Linked DNA regions of Hahella sp. HNIBRBA332. The protein of the gene in region 2 interacts with the protein of the main gene of each other region in a pairwise test. Links are inferred from orthologs where the notes say so. Each region holds a gene or a part of one and is shown on either strand. Other genes may lie near its edges.

Region 1 (3,050 bases), 150 kb from region 2 along the record:
AACGCTATCCGTGAACTGGCCAAACAGCCTGTACCACAGGATGTTGTTGACGCATATGGCGGTGAGCAATTCGAGTTTGGCAAGAACTATATCATCCCAAAACCGATGGACGTTCGTTTGTTGACGGAAGTATGCGCGGCTGTCGCCAGAGCGGCGGTTGACTCAGGTGTTGCTCGTTTGCCTTACCCCGAGCACTACCCATTGAACTCAATCGACGATATTAAAATTGTATGATTTGAGTTGAGGAATAAAAAGCCGCGCAATTGCGCGGCTTTTTTGTGGCGTGAAGGGGGGCTAATTAAAAATCATCTCCATGAGTGGCGTATCGTTGGAGCCACTACTTCCGCCGTCATAGGTGGGTGAGTCTTGGCGCACTACCTGTGGCGCCGCCTCCGCTTTAAACATTTCGAAAATCGCATTCTCCTGTCCCGGTGCTGCACGCTCGCCAGTGTCTGGGTCAATTTTCACCGTGACTATACCGGGGGGCTGTTTGAGCTGCGCTTCCGGCATGTCCTTAAGCGCCTCTTCCATGAAGTCGATCCATATGGGGAGCGCCGCGCGGCTTCCGTATTCACGTCGACCCAGTGTCGAAGGCTGATCAAAGCCCACCCAAACAGTCGTTGCAATGTTGGCGTTGTAGCCGGAGAACCACGCGTCGACCTGGTCATTAGTTGTGCCTGTTTTGCCTGCTAGGTCGTTTCTGCCAAGAGACAAGGCTTTGGTTCCTGTGCCGCGCTTAATAACGTCCTGCAGGATGCTATTTAATATGTAGACCGATCTAGGGTCGGCAATGGGGGGCGCTATATTGGCCTGATGTTGGTCATTGCTGGAGGATGTCTTTCTATTGTTGTCACATTGGCTGCATGCCACTGCCGGGTTGCTTTGATAAACAACCTTGCCGTTATAGTCGATGACCTTGTCTATAAGGTAGGGACTTACTTTATATCCACCGTTAGCGATGGCGGCGTACCCTGACACCACATTCATTGGCGTATATTCAACCGATCCTAAGGCAAGTGAGAGATTGCGTGGGATGCGGCTTTCCTCAAATCCGACTTGCGAAAGAAAGTTGACAGTAGTATCGATGCCTATCTTTTGCAGGAGACGTATCGAAACAAGGTTGCGAGACTGATAAAGCGCCTTTCTCAATCTCATTGGGCCGTTAAAATTCAAAGATGAGTTTTGCGGTCTCCATGAGTCCTCCAGATTGGCGTCTTCGAAAACAACGGGGGCGTCATTTATTGTAGTCGAAGCGGTGGCGCCATTCTCCAGAGCCGCCAGATAAACAAACGGTTTGAAGTTGGAGCCTGGTTGTCTCAATGCCTGAGTGGCGCGATTGAACTTGCTTAAAAAGAAGTCAAAGCCGCCAGTTAACGCCAATATGGCTCCATCCTCTGGCGCTAGTGAAACTACGGCGCCTTGAACGTTGGGGATCTGGCTGAGGAACAGTTTGTCATCATGCGGCTTCACATAAATGACATCGCCTTGCTTGAATATATCTTCTGCTTTTTTGGGGGGAGCGCCGCGCTCGTTAACATGAACGTACTTGCGCGCCCAGGCCATACCTTCCCAGGCCAGTGTGGCGGTGTCGCCGGAGGACATCAGCAGGGTCGCCTTCTTCTCTGTGACGGCGACGACCCATGCGGGTTTGAGCTCTCCAACAGAGGGGAACTCTTTTAAACGTTCAGCGACAATATTAAATGCGTCGTCGCCCTCTGGCGCGTCAATATGCCCAGCAGGGCCTTTGTAGCCATGGCGCTCGCTATATTCGACGAGCCCTCGCTTTAGGGCTGCGTCTGCTTCTTTCTGTAATTTACTATCTATCGTCAAAATGACATTGTAACCATCGGTATAGGCGTCGACGCCAAACCGGTTGACAATTTCCTGGCGCGCCATTTCTGCTACGTAAGGCGCATCCGCCTCAGGTTGGGCGCCATGATAGCTGGCGGTGACCGGAGCCTTGCGGGCCTCGGCCTGCTGCTCTGGAGTAATCATTCCCAACTCCTGCATGCGGCCTAGGATCCAGTTTCTGCGGATTAGCGCCCGATCCGGCGAAGCGATAGGGTTATATTTGGACGGGGCTTTTGGAAGGCCGGCGATCATCGCTGCCTGAGCAAGTGTCAGTTCTTTGATGCTCTTCCCATAATAAGCATTTGCTGCGGCCTCTATGCCATATGCCCTATTCCCTAGATAGATTTTGTTTAGGTAAAGTTCAAGTATTTCCGGTTTTTCAAGTTCGCGCTCAATCTTTAAAGCCAAAAGTATCTCATTGAATTTTCGGTCGAAAGTGCGTTCCTGACTGAGAAAGAAGTTTTTTGCGACTTGCATTGTAATCGTACTGCCGCCGGACTGAATGCGGCCAGTACTGGCAAGTTGCAAAGAAGCGCGCGCCAAGCTCTTTATATTAACGCCTTGGTGTTCAAAAAAAGCGGAGTCTTCCGCAGCAAGGAAGGCGTTGACAAGATTTGTAGGTATTTGATTGTAGGAAACAGGCGTTCTTCGCTTTTCGCCAAATTCACCTAACAGTTGCTGGTCGCGGGTATATATTCGCAGTGGAGTCTGTAGTTGGACGGATCTTAACTGCTCCACATCAGGCAGGTTGGGTGATAAGAAAAGATAGAAGCTGGATGCAATAACAATACCGGCGGCGAGGCCCGCCGCGAACATCCAACTTAAAAATCGTAAGAGCCTCACAAAATTTCGCATGTTTTTCCTGACATCTTTACAATCTATGTCTATTATTTAAGAAATTTCTTTAGGTTTGGATAACACAGTCAGATTATACGCTTTTTGCGCTGGAGATTTTAGTAATCTTCGAATGTTGGCTATGCTTTCAGAGCAGACTTTAACCTTTTAACCGTAGTGCGATAAGAAGGCAACTTTGTGTTTGGACTATTTGGAAAGAAAAAACAGCCGGTTTTAGGGCTTGATATCAGTTCTACATCGGTCAAGCTGATTGAACTCAGTCAGCAGGGCAGTCGATATCGAGTGGATAGTTATGCCGTGGAGCCTTTGCCGCCGAACGCAGTCGTTGAAAAGAATATCAATGA
Region 2 (3,649 bases):
CAATAATATGCTTAAAGGACGGAGGGAGAATACGGTCCGACAGATACCAGGCCACCATCATCGGCACCGCCAGTTTCATGAATTCAGATGGTTGCACCCGTACGCCGACGCCTGGAATTTTCAGCCAGCGTTGAGCGCCCTTGGCGTCGCTACCGACCGCCAATACCGCTACCAAACCGGCCAATCCGAGAAAAAACACCCAAGGAGCCCAACGACGAAACACTTGCGGATCAAATCGGGCCAGAATAAGCATCAGAGTAGAGGCGACAGCAAAGTGAATGCCTTGCCTGGCCACATCGGACATACTTTTCTCACTACCGCTGTACAGCACGAACAAACCGCCAAGCACCAGAATCAGCAGCAGAGTGAATAGCGGAACGTCGATGTGAAGAATGCTGGCGAGCGTACGAGGTCGGCTGAAATGCGCCTCACCGCCGGGTAACTGCCTTACGAAATCGCTGCTTTTCATATCCCAAGTATCGACCTGCGTCTCCCGACACTGGTCGGGACGAATGTTTATAGTAATAGTCGCTACGGGAATTACCCGCGCATCAATACAAATCTAGTTCAGGGCGAGGCCGCCTGCATCTGGCCTGGCTCCAGTTCAGGCCCGACCAGATGAGCGTCAAACATCTTGCGCGCCACCGGCGCAGCAGCGCCACTGCCTCCACCGCCATTTTCAACCAATACAGCTACGGCGATTTTGGGGTTATCCACTGGCGCAAATCCAACAAAAAGCGCATGGTCGCGGTGACGTTCAGCGATGGCTTCCGCATCGTACACGGCATTCTGTTTGATGCCGATCACCTGCGCCGTCCCGGTTTTCCCGGCCATTTTATAGGAGGCGTCCTTACCGCTGGAGCGGGCGGTGCCGTGGCGACCATGCATGACGCCTTCCATCGCCTTGATTACATAGTTCCAGTACCACTCCTGCTTGAGCGTGACGTCAGGAGGCGACTCAATATCCGTCACTTCGCTTTCATTAATTGTCTTGATCAAACGGGGACGCACCCACTTGCCTCGATTAGCCAGCACCGCCGTGGCCGTGGCCAACTGCATGGGCGTGGAAAGCATAAAGCCCTGACCAATTCCCATATTCAACGAATCCCCCGGGAACCAGGGAAGCCGTCGCGCCGCGCGCTTCCATTCCCGTGAGGGCAAAATGCCGTCCTGAGCTTCGTCGATGTCGTAGACTAACTGTTCGCCAAAGCCGAACTTCGCCATATAGGCGTACATATTATCGACCCCCATACGGAAGGCCATGTCATAGAAAAAGACATCGCAAGATTGCTCGATAGACGCATTGAGGTCCACCCAACCATGCCCGGAGCGCTTCCAGTCTCGATACTTGCGGTCGTCGTTTTTAAGTTGGTACCACCCTGGATCCCATACCCGTGAGTTGACGTTGATGATTTCTGTATCCAGTCCCGCCAACCCAAGAAACGGCTTGATGGTGGAGCCGGGTGGATACTGTCCCCGCAGCGCACGGTTAAAAAGAGGAATGTCCGGTGAATCCTGCAGCGCTTTATAAGTCGCGGAGTCGATACCGGTGACAAACAGGTTAGGATCAAAACTGGGCGTACTGACCAGCGCGAGGATTCCGCCAGTAGAAGGCTCTATCGCCACAACGGCGCCTCGTCTGCCATCCAGCGCTTCGATGGCGGCGCGTTGCAGATTGACATCCAGATACAGTGAAATATCCGCGCCAGGGGTTGGCGCAACACGATCCAGAACTCTCAGAACGCGCCCCCGCGCGTCAGTCTCCACCGTCTGATAGCCAACGGAACCATGCAGCAGGCTCTCATAATGGCGCTCCACGCCAAGCTTACCGTAATACTGAGTGCCGCTGTAATTGGCGGGGTCGACCTGTTTCAATTCCCGCTCGCTAATGCGGCCGACATAGCCCAGAACGTGGGCCAGCGTGTCGCTCAACGGATAATAGCGGATCAACTCCGCCTCGACTTCAACACCCGCAAGTCGGTGTCGGTTCACGGCGATGCGAGCGATCTCCTCCTCCGTCAGCCGCGACTTCAGCGTCACTGACTCATACGGACGCCTGCGCTGCCCCATACGCTTGCGGAACGACTCAACATCATCTTCCGTAATCTCAAGGAGGTCCTGTAACTCCCCAATTGTAGCGTCCAGATCTTTTATCCGTTCTTTCACCAATGTGAGGGAAAATGTGGGCTGATTATCCGCCAGCAAAACACCATTGCGGTCATAGATCAAACCGCGAGTGGGCGTGATGGACTGCAATTGCATGCGGTTACGGTCAGAAAGGGTCTTATAGACTTCGTGCTGGCTGATTTGCAGGTAGTAATAGCGGGCGAACAGCGCAAGACTCAGGGCGATCACTCCCAGAGCAGCCCAGATGGCACGTTGGAAAAAAATGCGTTGCTCGCGGAAGTGGTCTTTCAGCTCTCGGGAAGCCATGGCTCTATGTGGTCAATACCGTCAGTTGCTGGTTATGTCAGGCTCCGCCGGTAGATATTATTCTGATCGCGGACGCAGGCGCTATTATCTTAGTCCTATCTATCCGAGGACGGTACTTACTATCTTTCCATTTTTCCCATACTTACCCTCTTATTCTCATTTTTCGAGGTGAGGCCAGGAATCTCCTTAGTTCGGGGTTAAAGCCCAATCAGGGTCAGGGCCGTCGATACGGCCCGCCCGCTTGATCACCCCCGCCTTGATCAGGTCTGACGTCGCTATGACGATCACTCCCGGTGGTATGGATGCCCTTGCAATATGGTCCAGGCCCGGTAAAGCTGCTCTGCGAGCAGCACTCGAACCAGCGGATGCGGCAAGGTCAGCGGCGACAGCGACCATTGTTGATTCGCTCTCGCTCGACACGCATCGCTCAGCCCGTCCGGTCCCCCCACTAGCAAAGCGACATCCTGACCGGACATACGCCAGCGCTCCATTTGTTGAGACAATTGAGGGGTGGACCATGGCTTGCCTTCGACTTCCAATGCGACGACATGATCGCCGGAACCCAGCGATTGCAGGATGCTCTCTCCTTCCTGGATCTTGAGCTTTTGCGGGTCCGTGTTTTTTTGGCGCCTGGGCATGGGGATTTCGAAGAGCTGCAAGGGCATGTCACGAGGCATACGTTTAACGTACTCGTTATAACCCTGCTCAACCCAGCCAGGCATTTTACCGCCCACTGCGATTAGCTTTATCCGCACTGTAATTCTTTAATCGTCAATAAATACTTTATTGCCGGAATTACATGTGATGCGACATGGATTCCGCCACAGGCGAATCGCGCCAGAAGCGCTCCAGGTCATAAAACTCCCGGGCCGACGGCAGCATGACATGAACAACGATATCGCCCAGGTCCACCAGGATCCAATCCGACGCCGAGCCGCCTTCAGAGCCCAGCGGACGACCGCCGTTGGCTTTGACTTCAGCAATGACGTTATCCGCGATGGACTTAACGTGACGATTCGAAGTTCCGCTGGCGATGACCATGTAGTCCGTTACGCTAGTGCGGTCTTTTACATCCAGCACGGAAATATCTTTTGCTTTGATATCTTCCAGTGCCTTAATGACTAACTCTTTCAGATTTTCAGTCTCCATAACGCCTCATAGAGGGGGGGTTAAAGAATATTTAAATAATGCGGCGCCCACCGCCCGCAAGCGGTTT

Evidence for each region. Proteins that work in one complex are often made in the same cells at the same time.
Region 1: the proteins of mrdA (region 2) and O5O45_RS30285 interact in binary tests that used the Escherichia coli proteins (3 or more experiments, as listed by UniProt). The link is inferred for Hahella sp. HNIBRBA332 from one-to-one orthologs.

What each region holds. Positions count from the first base shown.
Region 1 is NZ_CP132203.1:6,807,334-6,810,383, forward strand. It holds O5O45_RS30285 (penicillin-binding protein 1A), read right to left. Parts: upstream 2,707-3,050; coding sequence 295-2,706; downstream 1-294. Other genes in the region: O5O45_RS30280 (malic enzyme-like NAD(P)-binding protein), read left to right, coding at 1-234; O5O45_RS30290 (pilus assembly protein PilM), read left to right, coding at 2,884-3,050. UniProt on the Escherichia coli protein: Cell wall formation. Synthesis of cross-linked peptidoglycan from the lipid intermediates.
Region 2 is NZ_CP132203.1:6,954,423-6,958,071, reverse strand. Bases 1-2,997 are described here. They hold mrdA (penicillin-binding protein 2), read right to left. Parts: upstream 2,434-2,997; coding sequence 568-2,433; downstream 1-567. Other genes in these bases: rlmH (23S rRNA (pseudouridine(1915)-N(3))-methyltransferase RlmH), read right to left, coding at 2,718-2,997; rodA (rod shape-determining protein RodA), read right to left, coding at 1-469. Outside these bases: more of rlmH, read right to left, coding at 2,998-3,188; rsfS (ribosome silencing factor), read right to left, coding at 3,229-3,582. UniProt on the Escherichia coli protein: Catalyzes cross-linking of the peptidoglycan cell wall. Responsible for the determination of the rod shape of the cell. Is probably required for lateral peptidoglycan synthesis and maintenance of the correct diameter during lateral and centripetal growth.